DNA from 2 places in the Ruegeria sp. AM1 genome. Region 2 is predicted to be linked to the other one. Evidence: riboswitches for the same ligand, from Rfam matches in the RefSeq annotation. Region 2 holds a riboswitch; the other holds the start of a gene.
The links. Region 2 has a riboswitch for cobalamin ahead of ACR0I7_RS01365 (DUF1636 family protein). Riboswitches for the same ligand answer to the same signal wherever they lie in the genome.
Positions count from the first base shown of each region.

Region 1: linked by a shared signal. The riboswitch ahead of ACR0I7_RS16690 (DUF1636 family protein) and the one ahead of ACR0I7_RS01365 (DUF1636 family protein) in region 2 are both predicted to bind cobalamin.

Region 1 covers NZ_JBQFXH010000010.1:59,408-71,237, reverse strand. Annotated here, with positions in the region: gene ACR0I7_RS16715 (hypothetical protein) at 1-349, opposite strand, end outside; gene ACR0I7_RS16710 (hypothetical protein) at 454-762, opposite strand; gene ACR0I7_RS16705 (hypothetical protein) at 786-1,184, opposite strand; gene ACR0I7_RS16700 (VOC family protein) at 1,295-1,651, opposite strand; gene ACR0I7_RS16695 (helix-turn-helix transcriptional regulator) at 1,772-2,506, shown strand; cobalamin riboswitch at 3,336-3,549, shown strand; gene ACR0I7_RS16690 (DUF1636 family protein) at 3,673-4,068, shown strand; gene ACR0I7_RS16685 (ABC transporter ATP-binding protein) at 4,065-4,862, shown strand; gene ACR0I7_RS16680 (ABC transporter substrate-binding protein) at 4,862-5,797, shown strand; gene ACR0I7_RS16675 (FecCD family ABC transporter permease) at 5,802-6,854, shown strand; gene ACR0I7_RS16670 (hypothetical protein) at 7,059-7,595, opposite strand; gene ACR0I7_RS16665 (vWA domain-containing protein) at 8,602-9,300, shown strand; gene ACR0I7_RS16660 (LysR family transcriptional regulator) at 9,780-10,682, opposite strand; gene ACR0I7_RS16655 (glutathione S-transferase family protein) at 10,790-11,413, shown strand; gene ACR0I7_RS16650 (nuclear transport factor 2 family protein) at 11,426-11,830, shown strand, end outside.
Region 2 covers NZ_JBQFXH010000001.1:265,441-277,270, forward strand. Annotated here, with positions in the region: gene cbiE (precorrin-6y C5,15-methyltransferase (decarboxylating) subunit CbiE) at 1-412, opposite strand, end outside; gene ACR0I7_RS01330 (cobalt-precorrin-6A reductase) at 411-1,163, shown strand; gene cobJ (precorrin-3B C(17)-methyltransferase) at 1,136-1,888, opposite strand; gene ACR0I7_RS01340 (precorrin-2 C(20)-methyltransferase) at 1,885-2,613, opposite strand; gene ACR0I7_RS01345 (precorrin-8X methylmutase) at 2,610-3,239, opposite strand; gene cobG (precorrin-3B synthase) at 3,239-4,366, opposite strand; gene cobN (cobaltochelatase subunit CobN) at 4,363-7,656, opposite strand; gene cobW (cobalamin biosynthesis protein CobW) at 7,660-8,715, opposite strand; gene ACR0I7_RS01365 (DUF1636 family protein) at 8,718-9,101, opposite strand; cobalamin riboswitch at 9,185-9,391, opposite strand; gene ACR0I7_RS01370 (NAD(P)-dependent oxidoreductase) at 9,537-10,493, shown strand; gene ACR0I7_RS01375 (hypothetical protein) at 10,656-10,910, shown strand; gene ACR0I7_RS01380 (hypothetical protein) at 11,384-11,830, opposite strand, start outside.

The DNA of each region.
Region 1 (11,830 bases), on a different contig from region 2:
TGCCGTTCACAATCACATCGGGGTGGGTGTTGAGGTCCAGAACCGGTGTCTTTTCAAGGAATTCGCGCCAGGATTCGCGCCCCGGCCGTTGGTAAAAAAAATCCAACTTTGCTTGGAGATAAGCCTTTAACAACTTGTTGTCGCATGCGTTCGCGGGATCGAGGCTGTCATAACCAAATGGAATACCGAGCGTGCTCAGTGAAAGCTCGTCAAGTGCCTCAACATCGCTTGTCAAAAGCGCAGTACGTAGTTGAGGCCAAAATACGCTAAAGTCCTCTGAGCGCTCGACCGTAGCAGTTTCGGCATGCACACATGTGCCGAGGACGACGGTCGCGATTGTGGCGTTCAAGACATTTCGAAACGCCACAGGAGACGGGAATCTAAGCAGGAAATTGGGCAAGGCTATAAACTCACTATTGTGTTCTCAATGTATGCATGGGCGACGGATGCCGCCTATGCTTTTGCTCGTGTTCTGAAAATTGCGTACCCCACGATCCAGCTACAGCCAATCGAGAGCGGGAACGGCAGAAGCGACAGGCCAAAGGTATAAGGCACGGCGTCAAACAGCCCTTGCACCAGCAACTCATTTTGAGACAGCAGGCCGTCGGCAAAAAACAGCAAGAACAAAACGCTCGGAATGGCTAGGAGCGTCCAAAGAATAAAAGCTGCCTTTGTCTGTCTTTCCTCTTTGCGCCAAGCCGCCCTGCCACTGAGTCCGCCGACGAAGACCAAAACACCCACGAGCATATAGTCTAGTATCATGAAACGTTTTGGCTCCTCGGGTTTTAACTACAATCTTTGATCATCACATAATTCTGACCGTCATCTTTCGTGATGAAGAACAGTCCGTCCTTCATAGCAGTATCCATGGTGTCATCGACTCTATCTACAAGATACTCGGACAGCTCTCCCCGATGGGATGCTTCGATCTGCATCTCTTCGAAGAGCGTGGCATTGATCGCTTTTTCCAGAATTTCTTGCGTATTACTTGCCAACTGAACACGGCAACCACCGCCTTCACTTCTGATCCAGTTTGCAACGGCGGTGGTTATTTGCGCATCGGTCAAAGCATCAATACGCGCGCGCGCATCTTGCAAGCTGTCTGCTTGCGCCGGTGCTGAAAGACTTACCAGAAAGAACGGCAACGCAACCAAGAGCTGCACGACGGTGGTTTTAAGGGTCAATTTGTTTTCTCCAAATGTCTATACGACAAGTAATGTCAAAAGGTTAGAAGATTGAAATCGCGGCAATTCACGCTTTTGAAAAGGGGACGTTTCGAGAGATTTTCCCAAGGCTAGTCAGAGAAGCACAGTTTGTTGCCGTCTGGGTCTCTCACATATGCTGAGAATTTTGGGCCACGCTGATCCGGTGCGCCCTCAGATGTGCCGCCAAGCCTAAGAGCCAATTCGTGCATCCTTTTGACCTCGGCCTTTACGCCAACACAAAAGCCAACCATCGTACCATTGCCGTTGGTGGCGGGTTCTGCGTTAAACGGTATCGCTGTTGCGAAGGCAAAGTCGTCACTCATCCAATAAGTCATACGTTCTGACGGCGAAACGACCCGAAGCTCGGCCGTTTCAAAGAGCTCGTTGTAGAAGGCTTGCGATGCCGCCATGTCGTTCGTTCCGACAACACAGTAGTTCATCTTCATGATTTTCTTTCCTGTTCTGTTGCTTAGACAGCGTGTGGGGCAATAGTTCGAAAGTCAGGAAACGACTCGTCTGAAAGACGTTATATTGATTAATATGTCATTTTATGTCCTATTTGTTTGATGCCACGGGCAAGCGCATATGAAAGGCTGACGCGGATCGAGTCGATTGCGATCCAGCTCAAACAAGACAAGCACTGCACGATCGACGACCTCGCCCGGCAACACAATGTCAGCACGCGCACAATTGCACGGGATCTCTCGCTTATGCGGGAACGTGGCATGCAAATCGACGCAGATCGCGGGCGCGGTGGTGGTGTACGGCTTGACAGAAATTGGGGCGTGGGCCGCCTGAACCTGCCGTACGCCGAAGCGGTCGACCTTCTCATCAGCATCGCGGTCGCAGAGAAAATGGAGTCGCCGATCTTTCTGGCGAACCTCAGTTCTGTGCGTCGGCAGTTGATTGCATCGTTCTCGCCGGAAAAGCGGAGACAGGTTGAACGACTGAAATCGCGGATCATGGTGGGCGTCACCGCATCGACCTTTGTTCAGGCTAGCGCGAGCGCACCGCCGAAACGGGTGGTACAAGCCTTGCATCAGGCGTTTCTTACCCAGAAAGAACTGGACATACGTTATCGACGAGAAGACGGGGACACATCAGACCGTCGGATAGCACCTCATTATCTTTTGCTGAAATACCCGATTTGGTATGTCGTCGCTTTTGATCATTTGAGGGATGGCGCGCGTATTTTTCGTTGTGATCGGATGCTTACTGCTCAAAAAAAGGAAACTTCTTTTCACTTGTTGCCTAAAGAGGCTTTCGCTCCTTCAATAACAAAGGAAGACCTTTCGCTATGATCTCAACACGCCCACATATCACTGAAAGATTTCTCTTTAGCGCTAAATACGATTTTAGAGCAGGTCGGCAAGCTGACCGAGCGGGACTTGCATCCGTAGCGCGTTGAACCCACGATCAAATCCGCTAAATTTGGTGAGAGTTGCGTTTTTGCCAGACAAAAGTTGGCTTTCTAACCGTATAAGTCGCGATTCGTACTGGACGGCACAAATAGGAAAGTCATGTCTGTTTAGACAGTTTGCAGCTAGCCAGTCTCAGCCAAAATTCCCTGAAAACAGGGAATTTAACGGATAAAACGCACCATTTTGAAGTTGTTTGACGTCCGTGGGCAAAAATCTACATATAGATCAATGGCTTATGAAAGAGCTCCCTGAGCATCCTGGCAGGGAAACTCCCGCGTCTTTTTAGTGGAAATTCCCGGTCTTGCAGGGAAAGGGTCGCTCTTTCAGGTTTCTGTCCCCATGATTTCGTCTGCGGTTGTCAGCATTCGAACAAGAGCGATCCGGAGACATGCCAGCTCCAAGGATAGGGACAGGGAAACCCGCTATTCAAGCATCATGCAGCGAGGATGGAGTGGGCAATTCACAGGTCGCAGGCTTTGTGGTCATTCGTTTTCTGAGTTTCGCTGTTACGGCATTGCTTCGTCCGAGCAGCACGAATTCTGTTGTGACTCGGTACGAGTTTTCAAGACGGCTTTAGCAACCACATTTCAAACCTCAATTTCATTTTAACCGGATTATATACAAGACGTGCGGGACCATACGACCTGCGAAGAATGTCGGTTGGATGGCTGTGTCCCTTACATTGCGACTTGACGGAAGCGACCAGGACGGGCCATTTAGCGGTGATGGTTCTCAACGGCCTTAGACCAACGAGATGAAAAGGGAACACGGTACGGCACACTCACCTGCGCCAAATCCGTGACTGCCCCCGCAACTGTAGGCGGTGAGCGACCCCGATAGGGACCACTGGACAAAACGTCCGGGAAGGTTCGGGGGAGCAGCGACCCGCAAGTCAGGAGACCTGCCATCACCGGCGCACACCCGTGCGTCGACATTTCAACTCGATGCAGGCGGGGCGCCTGGTCAGGAGCTTATGATGGCACAGCGGTTTCGCCCGCAACGACATGGTTCTGTTTCCTTCGCCCGCTTGAACGGCGGAGGGCCTGATGGAACATCGAATTACTGTTTGCACATCCTGTCGACACAAAGGGACCGAATGTCGGCCCGGTTATGAACTGATAGAACGTCTGCGGCAGGCAGTCTTGCAGGCAGGCGATGCGGTGCCAGAGCACTTTGAGATATCGGGTGTTGCCTGTATGGCAGGCTGCGACCGCCCTTGCACTGTGGCCTACCACGCCTCACGGAAGGCGACCTATCTGTTCGGCGACATCGACGCGGGCACGGATATCGAAGATTTGGTCTCCTTCGCCAAGCAATATGCCTACCTACACGACGAATGGTGCTCTTCCGTGGATCGGCCCGGCAAACTGCGCAAATCCACGCTGGCCCGCGTGCCGGCTGCGATGATGGCCATAGAAGAGACCAAGGCTCAGGCGTCTTGAGTGCCGCGCGCCTGTCCGTATGCAACCTCAGCTGGTCGCCTGGGCGGGGCAGCGGCACGTTGCTGCACCGGACCAGCTTTGATCTGCAGGCTGGGCATGTTCTAGGCATTGTCGGGCCGAACGGGGCGGGTAAGACGTCGCTCTTGCGTTTGCTCTACCGGTTTCATCGACCAACCGGTGGATCGGTATCGGTCGATGGCGAAGATATCTGGACCCTCCCGGCACGCGCTGTGGCGCGCAAGGTGGCTGCGGTCTTGCAGGAGCAACCGACTGATTTCGCCTTGACCGTACGCGAGATCGTGGCTCTGGGGCGCACGCCGCATCGCACCGGTTTCGGTGGCAGCAGTGGTGCTCGTGATGCACAGATCATTGGGGCCGCCCTTGATCGGATGGACCTGCACGGGTTTGCCGACCGCGCGCTCGGCACGCTCTCTGGTGGCGAGCGGCAGAGGGTTATGGTCGCACGTGCGCTGGCGCAAGAGCCACGCTTGTTGATCCTGGACGAACCGACCAATCACCTCGACATCCGTCATCAGCTCGAAATCCTGCAACTCATCCGTGACCTGCCGCTGACGATTGTGACATCGCTTCACGATCTCAACATGGCCGCGGGCGTCTGCGATGACCTGTTGCTTTTGAATGGGGGCAAACCGGTCGGCTTTGGTCCACCGCGCGATGTCTTGTCGGAAGCCGCGGTTTCCCGGGCCTTCAAGGTTAATGCGCGGCGCGAACGCCTCGCCCCAAGCGACACTGATCACCTGACATTTCATCTTCAAAACAAGGGAACCCCGTAATGAACAGCATCCTCCTCGCCTCTGCCGCCTTGGTCATAAGCGCTGGCTTTGCCGCAGCCGAAGCGACAGTGCAAAGCTGCAACCGCACCGTGACCTTCGACACCCCGCCCGAGCGCGCGATCTCGAATGATGTGAACCTGACCGAGATGATGCTGGTTCTTGGCCTTGCGGACCGCATGGTCGGCTATACTGGCATCTCGGGCTGGAAAACGCTGGATGAAGAGATGCGCGCTGGCGTTGAGGAGCTGCCAGAGCTGTCTGCCAAATACCCGTCGAAAGAGGTTCTGGTGGGGGCCGATGCGGACTTCTTCTTTGCTGGCTGGAACTACGGCATGAAAGTGGGCGGCGAGGTGACGCCTGAGACGCTCGAGCCCTTTGGTATCAAGGTCTATGAACTGACCGAAAGCTGCACCCATATCATGGAAAAGGAGAAGGCCAGCATCGAGGATATGTATGCGGACCTGACCAACCTTGGCCGCATTTTCGATGTCGAGGATCGCGCGACCCAGCTTGTCGATGGCTATCGGGCCGAGCTTGCCAGCTTTACCGACCGCCTTGAAACTGGCGAGCCCCTGCGCGTGTTCGTCTATGACAGCGGCGAGGATACGCCCTTCACCGCCGGGCGCTATGCCATGCCTACTGCGCTGATCGAAGCTGCGGGTGGCGTCAACATCATGGACGATTTCGAGAAAAGCTGGGCGACCGTCACCTGGGAGGAGGTTGTGGAACGCAACCCGGAAGTGGTGGTCATCGTCAACTATGGCGAAGTGACCGCAGAACAGAAGCGGGACTTCATGATGTCGAACCCGGCTTTCGCTGACCTGGATGCGGTGAAGAACGATCGTTTTGTGACGCTCGAATATGTCGAGGCCACGCCGGGGCCGCGCAACATCGAAGCGGTTAAGACACTGGCTCAAGCTTTCTGGGGCGAGTGAAACGATGAGTGAGACAGCGGCATCCCCTCGCCACTCACCGCAATCCGGATTGCGGTTTACCTTCCTTGCAGGTGGCGTGGTGGCGCTGCTGATCTCGCTCTCTTTTGCGATCTCACTGGGCGCGGTTTCTGTGCCCTTAGGAACGGTCTGGAGTGTTTTGCTGAACAAACTGTCGCCTGACATGGTTGCGCAGACCTGGAGCAAAGGCCGCGAGGCCATTGTCTGGGACATCCGCTTTCCCCGCGCGTTGCTCGCTATGATGGTTGGCGCGGGGCTGGCGCTGGTCGGGGCGAGTCTGCAGGCAGTGACGCGTAACCCGCTGGCGGACCCACATCTTCTGGGAATCTCATCGGGTGGCGCGTTTGGAGCGATCCTGGCCCTGCTGCATACTGGCCTGTTTCTAGGTCTGCTGACCGTGCCGCTGCTTGCCTTCCTCGGCGCGCTGATGGCTACGGCCATTGTACTTGGCGTCTCACGGTTTGCCGGGGCCACCAGCGCTGATCGGCTGGTGCTGGCCGGCGTGGCCGTGTCGTTCATCGTCATGGCCGCTGCTAATGTCCTGATCTTTCTGGGCGACCCCCGCGCAACGCATATCGTCGTCTTCTGGATGCTGGGCGGCCTTGGCCTCGCACAATGGAGCCAATTGATTTACCCTCTGGTGATCCTGCTTGCTTGCGGCGTCTGGCTAATGAGCCGCGCTGGCGCGCTGAACGCCATGACAGTCGGCGACGAAACCGCCTCAACGCTTGGCATCCCGGTAGCACGCTTTCGTCTGGTCGTCTTTGTCGTCGGAGCCTTGATCACCGGAGTTATGGTTGCCTTTTCCGGGATCATCGGCTTTGTCGGTCTAATGGTGCCGCATATTGTGCGCATGCTCGTGGGCGGAGACTACATGCGAGTTCTGCCTGCATCTGCATTGGCTGGTGCTATATTCCTTCTGTGGGCAGACATTGTAGCTCGGACAATAATGGCACCCGAGGACCTGCCAATCGGCATCGTCACGGGCCTTGTAGGTGGCGCTTTCTTTGTTTGGTTGCTCGGAAAGCGGCGGCTCTGAAAGGTTTGGAGCACCTTTAAAATCAACATTGAAAGAAAAATGGATCAGAGCACTGCAGCACGATGCGCGACCCGATGACAGGATATCTGCTTCACTGTCGTCAAAGTCATCCGGTGAGTTTTGGCTTCTACCGGAGGGTCTCAAATCTCGGCAAATGTGCTGTTTCGCAGGGCATCCGACATGCCGATATCATTGCAACAGCTTTTACTGGCCACCCCGACCGCCGTCAGGTGACGTGATGATAGGCAACCGTCGATTGGCCAATGGTGTCGGCGACAATACTGAAAACACTTGAGCGCCCTCAAGGTAGTCCAACCTTTCAAGGTAGAAATGACCAGCGATATAATCGTCTGGAAGCCCTTCTTCGTTAGGAACGAAAGCATCGAGAAGGATGAATATCTCTTGGCCGTGTTCTAGGCTAGCAACTTCTAGAGTGCGGGTGGTTGCTGTGTCGGATACGTCAGAGTTGACTTGGTATAGATAGCCTTGCACGCAGGTGTGCAAAGAGCCTGTCGAGAAGTTATCGGACGCTAGTTCGTCCACTAGCTGGCAGTTTTGAGTTATGTTGAACGGGCTCGCTATCCACGAAGTTCTATCTTCGGATGTGTCCGTAAAAGTCAGCCTCAAGTCTTTGATTGGACGGCTGCCCTCATTTTGGATGCTGGCAATAGTAAACAAGGAAGGGAAAAGATCGCGAGAGCTATCCGAACACATCGGATAGCTGTCATCAGTGCCCAGCAACGTCTGTGCGCTTCGCTCAAACGCTTGATTGGGGCAAAACAGTCAAAGTAGTCAAGCAACTACGCTTCGAAGCACCCGTGTTCCGCTGCCATCGGGACGGGCGAGTAGTTTATTCCCAAAGAAGCCGCAAACGACAATAGTGACAGAGCTTGGGTAGCATCATCATTTCCCGAAATTTCGTCCCAGAGAGGCGTAGATACGGGGCTTCTGCCGTTTAGCTCTTGGCTTTCCCATATCGAGCGCATCGTTTCAGAAACCAGTGCAAATTGGTTCTCACCATCGGTTATCCAATATTGACTATGATCCCCATGAGACCATTCGGGGGATAGCTCAAAGACCGCGCCCTCCGCGAGTTTCATAATACCCGCAGTATTTGAACCACTTGGAAGTCGAGAGAAGCGCACGACCAAACTGCTTTCAAACGGCCTGGACTCGAGAGAAGGGTATATTAATGAAAGGTAGCCGCTTGCTGTTCCAAGAACCAACAGAAAACCACTGGCTGCTGCACCAAGCGCGACAAATACTACTGTCGCGCATTTCCAACGCCCTGAGTTTTCTGACATTATGAAACACTTAGGTATCTATGACTTAGGCGCTTCAAAGCCTCCCATGGGCAGCAGGAACGAAAAGTTTTAAGAAAACAACGCAAATCTAACTTAGTCTTACAAGCTGTCCATACCCCTCCTACCACAACCTCTGCACCAAAACGGTCGTTTATGTTACTGGTGGCAGTGCGCCCATAAGCATTGAAAAATCTTATACCACAAACCCTTGGCAAAATCGGTTTGATTTTGTCACGTTTTTGGTTGCAGCCGGAGGAGCCGACATTGGTACAAGGAGTAGCATGGGCGACTCTGGCCTCTAACCGGATATCGGAGCGACCGCAGCATAGCTTAGAAAAGGCCACGCAGCTTAGCTCAGGCTGGCCCTGTGCCGTAGGTAGACGCCTATCATTTTCTCCACCTTCTCAGTTGACGTAAGAAGAATGAACGAATTCTATTGATCCATGAGAAATCGATTGACAGCAAGCGTGGCCTTTCTTGTTGCGACGCTAACGAGTATTTCATCAGTTTCTGCACAAGATTGCGCGCGCGACGCGATGCTCGTGTTTGATGGCTCAGCCTCGATGGCAGAACTTGGTTTGCATCTGGATAGGCCCACGAGGATTGATGCTGCTCGTGCGGCCTTGCAAGACGCGATGCCTCAGATCGCCCCAATTCGTCGTATCGGCTTGATCACCTACGGTCCGGGCCCCGAGAATTCCTGTGACGGAATTAATCTGAAGTTCCAACCGGTCGCGAATGCGATGCAGCCAGTGATGGACGCAATTGCCTTGTTGGATCCAAACGGATTGACGCCGCTTACGGAAGCGGTCCGGGAAGCATCCGAAGTGCTCAACTACCGCACGGATCCTGGCATCGTGGTGCTGGTCACGGATGGCAATGAGACTTGCGGAGGCTCGCCCTGCGCGCTTGGTGCAGAGCTCGCGTCTACTGCTGCAAATCTGACTGTGCATGTTATCGGGTTCCATGTTGATACAGGCCGGTTTGCAGGCGACAGCCCAGACGTAGAACTTTTTCCTGATGACGTTTCTGTAGCGAAATGCATTTCTGATCGCACTGGTGGTATGTATATCTCCACCGAAACCATTGAAGAGCTTAGCGATGCGCTGCGCAGAACCTTGGGCTGCGATGCTATCGGCTAATCCGTATCGGTACAGTGCGGATGCTGGGTGCAAAACAGCGTTTTCTTCAGCGCAATCGACAATCGGAAGCGCGAGCTAATCGGTTTGCACCTTACGGTCCACACCTGCCTTGCACCTACCTTTCAAGTTGATGCAGTTGTGGCTCGTAAAGCAGTCGTTAGTTGCGTGCAAAAAGTAGGGTGGCGAATTGGTGTATTGCAGCATAACATATGACCACCGATCTGGTTCATTGTGTCAAATAATGGATGCTGATGTCTTTGACCGATGGCCGGACGCTGAAAATCGACTACAAAGAAGCTGAGACCATCAGCCCGTTCTTGATGTGAAAGAGTAGGCGGAGGCACTGGGTCTCCATTTGCGCTGTCGGGAACGCCCGAGCGGACGCGTGACAGGTGGAAAATTCTCTGACCGCGGATACATCCATCATCTGCTCAGAAATCCAATCTATACTGGCTGTATCCAAGGTCGGGAAAGGGCCGTCAGCGCTTGCCATCAGGACATAAAGCCGGGTCGCCTGCTAGGTGATCCAGAAGCGCGCGCACCCGAGTGGTAATGCGCCTGTTCTGCGGAAACAGCGCAGCGACGACATATGGCGACACTCGGTTTTCGGGAAAAAGCTCGACCAGATCGCCGGAGTGTAAGGCGTCGGCGATGGTGTAGGCGGGGCACCGTGCGATGGCTGCGCCTTGTGCAGCAAGGCGCGCTGATGCTGCGGGGGCGTTCATACGGAAGCGCCCATTGACCTGGACAGCCTCTTCATGACCGTTGATGCTGAACCTCCACACCGTGGGCTCAGTCATGTTGCCATCGAGGATGCATTCATGCGTTGCAAGAGCCCGCGGATGGCTCGGGCACCCCGCGCGCTCCAGATAGGCCGGTGAGGCACAGACAACCAGGGGCATGCGGCCCAATTGGCGAACCTTGAGCGAGCTGTCCCGCATGGGGCCAATCCTGACAGCTAGGTCGAGGCCCTCCTCAACAATTGACGCTCTGCGGTCAGAGAACTTTAGATCAAGCTCCACATTGGGATGTTTCTCGGCAAACTTGGCGAGCGAAGGGATCAACCGCAATGAGCCAAACCCCGTTGGCGCCGAAATATGGATCACGCCGCGCAGAGAGGTCTGCTCATTTCTGACCCGGTCTTCGAGCTCGTCAAACCCGTCCAGAAGTGGCTCGCACAGCGTCAGGTATGTTGCCCCGACATCTGTCAAAGAGACGCTACGCGTCGTGCGATTGAGCAACTGCACACCAAGCGCGTTTTCCAGATCAGCGACGTATTTGCTGACCAAACGCGCAGATCGCCCCATGCGCTGCGCGGCAACGGTAAAAGACGCATTCTTTGCGACGAGCGCAAAGGCCCGCATGCGGTCGATTTTGTCCATCTTATTGCGCCCTTTCAGGGCTTAAACTTGGGCAATAATAGGTGATTATCATCATCACGTGCAACCGATATTGGTCATTCTGCAGCTCAAATTTACTGGAGATACACATGTCCAACGCCGTTCGCATTCATCATTTCGCAAAATCAGGCCACGCACATCGCGCCTTGGTCTTTGCAAAACTCGCTGGGATTGCACATGATGCCATTCCTGTTGATCTGGCCGCTGGAGCGCATAAATCACCTGAATTTCTTGCCATGAACCCGAATGGGCAAGTCCCAGTTCTTGAGGATGGCGAGGTTGTTGTGTCCGATTCGAATGCGATCCTTGTCTATCTTGCGCGGACCTATGCACCTGACTGGATGCCAACCGATCCGGTCGGAGAAGCCAATGTGCAGAGCTGGCTCACGTTGGCGGCTGGAGAGATTGCATTTGGGTCCTGTGCTGCACGATTGATTACCGTCTTTGGCGCACCGCTGGATCCAGGGTTCGCCACTGCGACTGCCGAAAAAGCAATGCAAAAACTGGAACACGGGCTTACCGGCAGCGATTGGCTTGTGGGCGCACGGCCCACAATCGCTGATGTGGCCAGCTATTCCTATACGGCGCACGCGCCGGAGGGGAATGTCTCTCTCGAGCCATTCCCGAATATCCGTGCCTGGCTCGCTCGGTTCGAGGCGTTGCCTGGTTTTGAACCCATGCCGGCAACCGCTGTTGGTCTTGTTACAGAGTGAAAGGACAAACCCATGACGACCGAAGCCCAACGGCATCCTTTGCCACCGTTCTCAAAAGAAACCGCCATTCAAAAGGTGCGCCTGGCCGAGGACGGTTGGAACGGTCGGAATCCTGCAAAGGTCGCGCTGGCCTACACGCCGGACAGCAAGTGGCGCAACCGGGCCGAGTTTCCCGAAGGGCGCGGTCAGATTGAGGAGTTCCTGACCCGGAAATGGGCCAAGGAGCTGAACTACCGTCTGATCAAAGAGCTTTGGGCCCATGACGGCAATCGCATCGCGGTCCGCTACGCCTATGAGTACCACGATGACAGCGGAAACTGGTTCCGGGCCTATGGCAATGAAAATTGGGAGTTCGACAAGGATGGCTATATGGAACGCCGGTTTGCCAGCATCAATGAACACCCCATCCAAGAAGCG
Region 2 (11,830 bases):
GAGGCCGCAGGCGGGTCAGGGGGGCGGCGTGCAGGCCAAAGGTTAGCGTGCTTTCCAACGGCCAACCCAATCGAGCCGCGGCGAGTGAAAAGGTCGACTGACCGGGCAGGGCGGTCCATTCGCCAGCGTCAAAATTGCGCGCGATCACCGATCCCGCGCCGAACCAGAATGGATCACCCGAGGCCAGAACAACCGTGCGCCGTCCGCGCAGCCCCTGTAGGATTGGCAGTCCATCGATAAAAGGAACCGGCCATTCGATGCGCTCGGCATCGGTTTTAGGGACCAGCGATAGGTGACGCGGCGGGCCCATCACAACCTCTGCTGCATCCAGCACTTGACGGCTTGCGGGGGACAGGCCATCCAGTCCATCTTCGCCCAGTCCCAGCACGGTGAGCCACGGAGCTTTATGCATGTCCAAACTCCTGATCCTTGGCGGTACGACCGAGGCTAACGCATTGGCCAAAGCTGTTTCCGACCAAGGTGTTGCGGCGGTTTATTCCTACGCAGGCCGTGTCGACACACCGCGCCCGCAACCCGTGCCGGTGCGGGTCGGAGGGTTTGGTGGCGCGGAAGGTCTGGCCATGTATATCCGAGAGAATGATATCAGCCACGTTATCGACGCAACCCATCCCTTTGCCGCGCAGATGAGCCGGAACGCTGCCCGCGCCTGCTGCATGGCAACAGGGACGCCTATGGCTGCGCTGACGCGCCCAGCCTGGGTTCCGGGCGACGGAGATCGCTGGAAGCATGTTCCAGACATCGCGCGCGCTGTTGATGCTTTGTCCGGCCCAGCGCAGCGGGTTTTTCTGGCGGTTGGTCGAATGCACCTTAGGGATTTTGCAGCTCAGCCTCAGCACGACTACCTGCTGAGGCTGGTCGACGCACCCGACGAACTGCCCTTGCCAAAGCGAGAGGTGGTGGTGTCGCGTGGTCCGTTCACGGTGCAGGAGGACACAGCGCTGATGCAGCGCCACGGAACCCAGTTGGTTGTTTCCAAAAACGCGGGCGGAACTGGCGCGCGCGCCAAGCTGGACGCCGCACGGGCGCTTGGCCTGCCGGTGTTGATGATCGATCGCCCAGCCCAGCCTAAACGGATCGAGCTTACGTCGGTGCCGCAAGTTATGGACTGGCTGGCTCATTCCGGGGTGAACCTCGGCGTGTAAACGATTGGTCCGCCGTCTCGTTCGATGATCCGCGTCCGCGAAGAGCCGACGATCACAACCGTCTGCATATCGGCCATCTCTGGCGTGGCCTCGGCCAGTGTCGAGATACGAAGCGCCTCATCCGGCCGCGAGATGGCCCGCGCAAATAGGATTAGGCGTTCGGGTTCGCATTCATCACGCAGGATTTCCAGCGTTTTTACAAAGCCTTCCGGTCGGGATTTCGACCGCGGGTTATAGAAGGCCATCGAAAAGTCCCCCTGCGCCGCCAGACGCAGGCGTTTTTCGATCAAGGACCAAGGTTTGAGATTGTCGCTCAGATTGATCGCACAGAAATCATGCCCCAGCGGTGCGCCTGCGCGGGCAGCCGCAGCCAGCATGGCCGTAATCCCCGGCAAAACGTCGATTTGAAGATCACGCCACATCTCGGGGCCGCTTTCCAGAGCCTCGAACACCGCCGCGGCCATTGCAAACACACCCGGATCGCCCGATGAGACCACCACGACGCGTTTACCTTCCGCCGCCATTTGCAGCGCGTGTTGGGACCGGTCAATCTCAACCCGGTTGTCGCTGGCATGCAGCGTCAGGCCCGCGCGTTCGGCCACGCGGGCGACATAGGGAAAATAGCCGACCACATCGGTCGCCTCGGCCAATGCCGCCGTTGCTTCGGGCGTCACCAACGTTTCATCGCCGGGGCCAAGACCTGCGATTTTGACCCAGCCACTCATGGTCGGCGTCCCTGACCATGTACGATAATGATCGAGAAATAGGGTGCCAGCTTCTCACAGGCCTCGGACAGCTTGGTCACGGTCTGGTTTGGCATCTGCGCATATTCCACAATCCACGCCCGATCAAACAGACCGGCCGTTTTCAGCGCGCGCTTTACCTTGTCGATATTGCGGCCGATCTTCATTACAACCAGCGCATCGGTCTGAGCCATACGCTCGGCCAGCGTATCCTCGGGCAGGGTCCCGACCAAAACCGTCAGCACATCGTCGCCCCAGGTGATCGGATCGCCGGTTGCAGTCCAGGCCCCCGACATACCGGTGATGGCGGGGATGATGTCGACGTTAACATGGTCGCGCAACCGGCTGTAAAGATGCATGAAAGACCCGTAGAAGAACGGGTCGCCTTCGCAAAGGACCACCACCTCTTCACCGCGATCTGCAAGCGCTTTCAGGTGCGCTGCACAGTCTTCGTAGAACGCAGATAGCAGTTCGTTGTAGCGCGGGTCGGTGACAGCGATTTCCGTAGTAACGGGGTATTCCATCGGAAACTCGACGGCACCGCTGGGGATCATCCCGTTCACGATCTTTCGTGCCTGACCGCTACGACCGGGCTTGCGGAAGAACGCGATATGCCGGGCGCTACGCAACAGACGGTCGGCCCGGACACTCATCAGATCGGGATCCCCCGGGCCGAGGCCCACGCCGTATATGCGACCTGCACTCATTCGGCGCGGCTCGCGATTGCGTTGATGGCAGCCACTGTGATGGCGCTGCCGCCCAGGCGTCCTTTGACAATGCAAGAGGGTACGGGTTGTGCCGCCCACAGCGCGTCTTTGGACTCCACCGCGCCCACAAAACCGACAGGGCATCCGATGATGGCCGCCGGGCGCGGGCAATCAGGATCTTCCAGCATGTTCAGCAGATGGAACAGCGCGGTCGGGGCGTTGCCGATCGCCACCAGCGCACCGTCCAGATGCGGCCTCCACAACTCAAGCGCAGCGGCAGAGCGGGTATTGCCCATCTCAGCGGCCAGAGGGCGCACACGGTCGTCATGCAGGGTGCAGATCACCTCGTTATCGGAGGGCAGCCGAAAGCGTGTCACCCCCTCGCTGACCATGCGCGCGTCGCACAGGATCGGTGCGCCGTTTTCCAGCGCGGCGCGGGCAGTTGCTACGAAATCCGGTGAGAAATGGACAAACTCTTCCAGCCCGACCATCCCAGCAGCATGGATCATGCGAACCGCGACCTGTTCCTCGTCGCCATCAAAACGCCCGAGATCGGCCTCGGATCGGATCGTGGCAAAGCTCTGCTTGTAAATTGCCGCGCCGTCGGTTTCGTATTCATAGGGCATCAGGTGAAGTCCATGGTCATAAGGGTTTCAGGGCTCAGCCCGCGTTGGCAAGGCTCATCCCCCGCGCGGCCCTGTTTGACAAGATCAAATCGTCCGTTGTTGCCGATCAAAGTGATGTCGGCCGATCCCATTCGAGCGCAGCCCTTGGAACAACCCGAAACATGCAGGTTGCCCGGAACACGCGCGGCCAGGGCGCGGGCAATGTCGCGGGTTTCAATCTGCGCCTGCGGGCAGAACGGGGCGCCGGGGCAGGCGTCAGTGGTTAGCAGCGGATCAGTGCCATCTGTGACGAACCCCGACGCACGGAGCGCCGCCCCGCCTTCCAGCAGGATCAGTCGCCACGGGGTGACGCGCAGGGCGCTTGCACCCGATGCGCTGATTAGGTCGGCAAGCCGGTCCGCAGGCAACTGTCCGAAAGCCGCGCCATAGAGCGTGCCCAACCAGCAACGACCCGGTTGCAGCGGCGCTCCGATAGGAGCGAGTGCGTGCCCCAGCCACTCTTGCGGCAAACCCTGTGTTGCCACCAGCCGGGCCATGCGGCGGGTCTCGGGCGCGTGATGTTCTGTAAACCAGCTAGCCAGCGATATGACCCGATCAACTGCGTTGGCTTCGCTGACAACGCGCCCGGTTTCGGCCCCATCGGCCCGAAGAATCAACCCATCGGGGCCATTTTCCAGCCGGATATCTGCTGAATCTCCGGCCAGCAGACGCTGCACTCCGGTATCGATGGCAAAGCCGAACTTTGCGGGCAGAGAGGGCAGGTCGCCCAGCCGGTCAATAAGCTTTTGCGTCAACCGTGAGGTCAGATCACCGGCCTCATAGAGCGGTGAGACCAGAATGTTCCGCCGCACCTCGATGCCGGGCTCGGCGTCCAGCAGGTCGAGCCCGGCAAGTTCCTCAAGCAATGCCCGATGGTCCGTTTCCGCAACCCCGCGCAGTTGCAGGTTGGCGCGGTTGGTTAGGTCAATGGTGCCGTTGCCAAACCGACCGGCCAAATCACAGAGGCCGAGCGCCTGTTCGGCCGTCAACCGCGCCAGTCGGGGGCGCACACGGACAACCAGACCGTCACCGGACATCATTGGTCGGTGCGCGCCGGGGCACCAGCCTTGAACCACCGGAGCACTCATCCCAGCCCCTCCAGATCCGCGCGGATCGAGTTTCGGCGTGTGTCCCAGAGCCCTGCCGCCAGCAATGCGCGGAACCGGTCCTGCATGGCCTGATGGGCCAGCGGGTTGGCCTCTTGCAGGAAGGCGTCGACCTCTTCATCGCCCAGTGTTGCATCGTGATAGAGATCGAACAGATGCGGTGCGACGGTGCCGGACAGATGCGCGAAGGACGCCATATGATCCAGCGTGGCCGCGATCTCGGCCGCGCCTCGGAACCCGTGCCGCTGCATCCCTGCGATCCATCCAGGATTGGCGGCGCGCGCGTGAACGACGCGGCTGATTTCCTCGGGCAGCGTACGGGCGCGGGGATGTTCCGGGTTGGTATTGTCCAGATGATAAAGCTGCGCGCTGCCGCCGATGATCTTCTTGGCCGCGGCAAACCCGGCTTCATGCGTGGCATAGTCATTGGCCAGTAGAAGATCGGTTTCGGTCAGATCCTGCAGATGGACAAAGCTGTCAGCGTTGGCGACGCGTTCGGTGATGCCGAGGACATCCTGCGCAATATGCTCCCCTTCCAACGCATAGGAACTTGCTTGCAGCCATGCTTCACCTGCCTGCATGCGGGCCTCATCCGTGTAGGTCTCGGACAGGTGCGTCATGTTCACGCCATAGCTGCCCGGTGCCGGCCCAAAGACCCGTGAGACAGGCGCCTGACCGGCGTAGGGGTTCCAATCTGCGGCTTCATCACGGTTCGACAAGGCCCGGATGGCTTGACCGAACAGCGCCGAGAGCGTCGGGAAGACGTCCCGGAACAAGCCCGACACGCGAAGGGTCACATCCAGGCGCGGGCGGTCGAGGTCAGTGATCGGCAGAACTTCGATGCCCGAAACCCGTTCAGAGCCTTTGTCCCAAACTGGCTTCACGCCCAGTAGATGCAGCGCCATAGCGAATTCCTCGCCCGCTGTGCGCATGGTGGCCGAGCCCCATAGATCGACGATCAGCCCTTTGGGATAATCGCCTTCCTCTTGCAGATGCCGACGGACGAGTTCCTCAGCCAGTTTGACGCCTTGGGCATAGGCCGCACGGGTCGGCACGGAACGCGGGTCCGTGGTATAGAGGTTCCGTCCCGTCGGCAGCACATCCGAGCGACCGCGATAAGGCGAACCGGATGGTCCGGCCTCGATCCGTTTGCCCGCCAGTGCATCGGTCAGGGCGCCGCGTTCGGCACGGGCCGATGGCGCAGGATCGAAGTTGCCGGTTGCTTCGGGCACCCGGCCAAAGATATGCAACCCGTCGCCGAACTGACTTTCCTTGATGTCACAGACAAAGCGATCGATCCGGGTGATCGCCTCGGCGGTGCAGGTGGCCTGATCCAGGCCCAGATCGCTTTCCAGTCCGATGGCCTGGGCTTCGTCCCGGATGTCCTCTTGCAGGCGGTCACGGCGTTTGGGGTCCAGTCCGTCGGCGTTCGAGAATTCATCTAGCAGCGTTTCCAGTCGGACCATACGATCCGGCGTACCGCTTTCTTTCATGGGTGGAGGAATGTGGCCCAGCGTGACTGCTCCGATCCGGCGTTTGGCTTGTGCGGCCTCGCCGGGATCATTGACGATGAACGGGTAGATCACAGGCAGATCGCGGATCAGCGCTTCGGGCCAGCATTCGGCGGACAGCGCTACGGATTTGCCGGGCAGCCATTCCAGCGTGCCATGTGCCCCGATGTGGATCAGCGCGTCTGCCCCCAGACCTTTGCGCAGCCACAGATAGAACGCCACATAGCTGTGGCGCGGAGTGCGCGAGAGGTCGTGATAATCGTCGTCGCGCAGCTCGGGCGTACCGCGTTCCGGTTGCAGTGCGATCAGGGCCTTGCCGCGCCGCAATGCGGTGAAATGGAATGCGCCGTCTGCGAAGACCGGGTCATCCTCGGGAGTGCCCCAGACCGATTGCAGGTCAGAGCACAACTGCGCGGGCAGGTCCGACAGTGCTGCCCGATAATCATCCATTGACCATGATATGCGCGCGTCCGGCAAGGTCTGGGCGATCGGTTCGCCCGCTGCGGTGTCATAGCCGTCGCCTGACAAGTCGGCCAGCATCGCCTCGGCCGAGGCCAGCGCGTCCAGGCCGACTGCATGGGCCATTTGCCACTCTTTGCCTGGGTAGGTGGACAGCACCAGCGCGGGAACCTGATCCTTGTTTGGCTTGGCGCTGAGGTTCATCCAGCCCGCGACCCGGTCGATGATCGCCTCGATACGTTCCGGCTCGGCGCGGTGCGCAAAGCGGGAATACTCCAGATCGGGATCACGCTTGCCCGGTTCTTTGAACGAAGCGATGCCTGCTGAAATTCGCCCGTCAACCTCGGGCAGCACAACATGCATGGCAAGATCCGCTGGTGATAGCCCACGCTCCGCTTCGGCCCAGGCTTTGCGGCGCGACGTCGCGAGGGCGACCTGAAACACCGGCACATCTGCTGCGTCCAGAGGCGAGGTGCCCGATGCGCCTTTGCCTGAGAATGAGGTGGCGTTGATGATCGCCGAAGGGTTCAGCGCGACGATGCCTTCGCGCAGCCAATCCGCCGATGCAGGCGCTTTCAACGACGGGGCGAACAAGCCAACCGCTGCGAACCCGCGCGCGCGCAGGCGATCGATCAGAGCCGCAACCGGTGCGGTATCGGCCGATGTCAGATACGCGCGATAAAAGGTAACGAGGATGCGTTTTGCATCACCCGTGAAGGCGGTATCGATCGGGATCACGCCCCGATCCGGGCACCATGCGCCGCATTCCGGCAGGGTTTTGGCACCCATTACGGGCCCGGCATAACACCCCGCCGCCAGAGCCATCTGGGCCAATGCAGCCTGCGCCGTGACCTCGCCGCCGGTATCACACAGATGGGCCAGTCGGCGCAGGGTCGAGACGGGCAGGGTGGAGTAGTCATCCAGCCGGGTATCTTCGCGCCCGTCCGCGGGCAGGACGGCCAGAGCGATGCCCTTGGCCTGCGCCAGCGTCAGCACCTGCTGCAAACCGTAGGGCCAATACGGCACCCCGCCGATCAGGCGGATCAGGATGCCTTTGGCCCCGTCCAATGTCTGCTCGACATAGGTGTCGACGGACAGCGGGTGTTTCAACGCGGTCAGGTTGGCCAACCGCATTGATGGCATGTGCCCGTCGGGACCGCCGCCCCGATGCCAGCCTGCCGCGAAAGCGCCAAGGTCGCTGTCGGAAAAGGACAGCACCACCAGATCCGCCGGGCTTTGGCCCAGATCGGTTGGGGTTTCGGTCTCTTCCAACCCGTGGCTTTCGCGAAAGACGACGTGCATGGCTTATTCGGCGGCCTCTGGCACTCCGACGAGAATATCGCGGATTTGGGCCTCTTTGATATCGTCATGCTCGGCAATGACCACCAGACGCGAGCGGCGTTCTTCGCCGGGCTGCCATGGGCGGTCGTATTGATGACGCACGCGCGCGCCGACAGCCTGTACCAGCAGGCGCATGGGCTTGCCCTGAACGGCGGCATATCCCTTGACGCGCAGGATGTTCAACTCGTTGGCAAGGCGTTCGATCTTGGAAACCAGCGCAAGCGGGTCGGTCTGTTCCGGCAACTCGACGATGATGCTTTCAAAGTCGTCGTGTTCATGATCGTGATGGCCGTCATGGTGCGACGGGCGCGCGTCCATGTCATCTTCGGCAGCCGCTTCCAGCCCAAGAACGACCCGAACGTCGACGACGCCCTCGGCGACCTCAACCACGGGCAGCGGGCGCGGGGCCTCGGCCGCGATGATCTCTTTGGCTTTGGCAACACCTTCTGGACCCGCCAGATCGGGCTTGGTCAGCAGAATGATGTCTGCGCAGGAGATCTGATCCTCGAATACCTCGGACAGGGGCGTTTCATGGTCAATCGAGTCATCAGCCATGCGCTGCGCGTCGACCGCCGCGACATTCGGGGCAAAGCGACCGGCGGCCACGGCTTCGGCATCGGCCAGAGCGATCACGCCATCCACGGTGATCTTGGACCGGATATCCGGCCAGTCGAACGCCTTGAGCAAGGGTTTTGGCAGCGCGAGGCCTGAGGTTTCGATCAGAATATGCTCAGGGCGCGGCTCCAGCGCCATCAGTGCTTCGATGGTGGGGATGAAATCGTCGGCCACGGTGCAGCAGATGCAGCCATTGGCCAGTTCCATGATGTTTTCAGCCGGACAATCCGGGATGGCGCAGGACTTCAGGATGTCGCCGTCAACGCCAACATCGCCAAATTCGTTGACCACTACAGCCAGCCGCTTGCCTTGCGGGTTCTGCATCAGATGGCGGACCAGGGTGGTCTTGCCCGACCCAAGAAAGCCTGTGATCACGGTGACGGGGAGTTTCTCGAGATTGCTCATTTCTATGCTCCAATCGGAGGGATGCGCGAGGCGCAGTTTTTGCGAAAATGCTCGGGGCGTTCGCGCCACTTCACCAAGCCATCTTCGGTGGCCAGATATTTGGTCGCGCCGTCAACGATCACGTCGATATGGTCGGTCTCGTTCAGGTTCTCATAGACAAAGGTCCAGCGCTCGGGGCCACCCCGCAGCACGATGGAACAGCCCTGATCGCAATTCGAGAGGCATTCAACCGGCTTCAGAGTGATGCCCTTGGGCAATTCGGCCTGTTCCAGCGCTTTGTGCAGCAATGTGCCGGGGCGCTGGGCGTCATCTTCGACGGGCAGGCCGCGGCGGCAAGTGGTACAGACCAGCAGTTCAACTGGTTTGGTCTCGGTCACGTGTCTCATCCCCCTAATCGGTTCATGGGGGACGGGGTTTCATGCGGGCCACGCAGATTGCCATGGTCCCGACGCCGGAACACCCCGTCCGGTTTCGTACTCGGGTGCTGGCAGGTCTCCCGGCTTGCGGATGCCAAGGCGGTTGCCTTGTCGGATGTCCCGCCTTCCCGGCCTTTTGGCCAGTGGCATTGGGCACCCTCTCCGGTCACGGTCGCGGGGGCGGCTGCGTTTGACGGAAGCTCCGCTGACGCATTCCCTTTTCATCCTCGTTCGAGGACACCAACGGATCGGACATGCGGTACGGGCGGGGGGCTTGTCAAGCATGTCGAGCACGTCAGGTGTCGTCGGCGATAAAAAGCGACCTGTCGACGTCGCTGGGCGGCATGACGTTGCGGATGTGTCATGCTGCGATGATCGAAACAGATCAGCAAAAACAGGTGCCATATGAAAGTGGGTTTTGTCGGGTTGGGGAATGTCGGGGGCAAGCTGTCGGGCTCGTTGCTTAGAAACGGGATTGACCTGACGGTTCATGATCTCAACCCAGAGCTGGTTGCCCGGTTGGCCGCCGATGGCGCAAAAACTGCTGACGATCCGGCCCAGCTTATGCGGGACTGTGACGCGGTCATTACCTGTCTGCCCTCACCGGCCGCTTCGGATGCTGTTCTGCAGGACATGCTGCCTGAGGTGCGACCCGGAAAAATCTGGATGGAGATGTCGACCACCGACGAGGCTGAGGTGAGGAGCTTGGGAGCTGCGGTGATTGAACGCGGCGGAGTGGCCGTCGATTGCCCCGTTTCCGGTGGTTGCCATCGCGCGGCGACCGGAAATATCTCGATCTTTGCGGGATGTGATCGTGAAACCTTTGAGATGATTCTGCCGCTGCTGACCACGATGGGGCGCCGCGTGCTGCACACTGGCGATTTGGGTTCGGCCTCGGTGCTTAAAGTCATGACCAACTATCTGGCGACCGCCAACCTGATCACCTGCGCCGAGGCTCTGGTGACCGCTAAAGCGGCAGGCATGGACCTGAGTACGACCTATGAGGCGATCAAAATCTCCTCTGGCACCTCTTTTGTGCATGAGACTGAAAGCCAGGTGATCCTGAACGGCTCGCGGGATATCTCGTTCACGATGGATCTGGTGAAAAAGGATATTGGTCTTTTTCAAGAGGTCGCCGACCGCGCCGGGGTGCCGCTGGAGATGAACCCCGCGATGATCAAGATCTTTGACGACGGAATTGCACGCTATGGCGAGCGGGAATTGTCGCCCAACATCATCAGGCGGCTTGAGGAGGCCACCGGCCTGGATATCCGCGCGCCGGGGTTTCCAGCCGAAATGCAGGACGATGAACCTGAGGAGCCGGGTTACGAAGTTATTCCGCGGGGAAGAGCTGGCGCATAGCCCCCAGCGTGGTCACGCGATTGGGGCTTTTAGCAGTGACACTATGGCAAGGCGCTCCGCGGTGCCGCCAGCTCGGTGTGTGGGCTCCTTAGGGAAACGACTCAGGATATGCTATTTGTCGCTTCAGACGCGAGATGACTCTTTACGAACGCGTCAACGTCCATGATAGATAGCTCGGTCAAAACACAAGAAATGCCGGTTCATGAGACGATAACCGACCGGATTTCCAATATGGCGGCTCCGCTACGTCATATCCAATCCATGGACATTGCCGTGTTGGACATTACCAATGCGCCTTATGAGCCTAAGGTCACCACAGATTTTGATGCGATATGTTTCAGCCTAGGCCAGGTAAAAGGGTACAAAGCTGATCTTATCACGGAGCAGAACATCGTTCCCGGGCGCGCCTACGTATAACCCAAGGGGAGAGGTAGGCAAACTGACCAGAACCCGCCTAGTTCAGTGTCCTGGATTGTGAGTGGAGCACTTCGGCGGGTGGTATGGTTTTAACAAGTTGAATCGATCTGTTCTTTCACGTTTCGGGTTCTCAGTTTCCTGCTCAGCGGGCGCTGGATTCTGCCCGCGGGCTGAGAGGATCAGGCCTTTGTCAGTCGATCTGTTTTAGCCGGATTTTGTCATGCGGAGCGGACAGCCGGTGTCCGTGGGAAGACACATCAGACCGGAGTTTCAGAAATCTCTCCGTTGTGGCACCGCTCCTGTTGGATTGCGTTATGCAAAAGCGGCGCCCAGGTCCTAACCCGTGGCCCACGCCATGACTTTCTGGCGTTCGTGACGATGTATCGATGCCGATCTGACCGAAAATGTGGTTATAGGAAACTTTGACGGCGGATCCTTTTGCAAGACTGATCCACCGCCGCAGTCGATGCCTATTACTTGGTATTCACTATAGGCGGGTGCTTACAGCGTCCGAGGCAATAGTGAACGCCCGCTACATCAGCCGGCGACAAGACGGGCGGCACCTTGGGGCCGGGGAACAGCATGTCCACACAGGCGTCTTTATCGACGTCAAAATACGCCGCTATGCGCGGAGGCATACCCGGCGTACTTTTGGTGTACATCTTCCATTTCGGATTATTGTTTTTGTTCTGTGCATTTGCTTCCCAATAGTTAACGATCCGAATGTTTCGCCCATTGGCATACAGCTTAAGGTTCAGATGCTGATTTTCAGCTGTTGCTTTTATTTTCAGGCCCGTCGCGCTGGCGGCGGCCGGGAAGATATTGTCGGGATTGCTGTTATCTCTTTTGTCGACTCTGGCATTTTTTGCCTCGACGTGAAAATACTGATACCGAAACCGGCTGTTTCTGTCCTTGGCGTT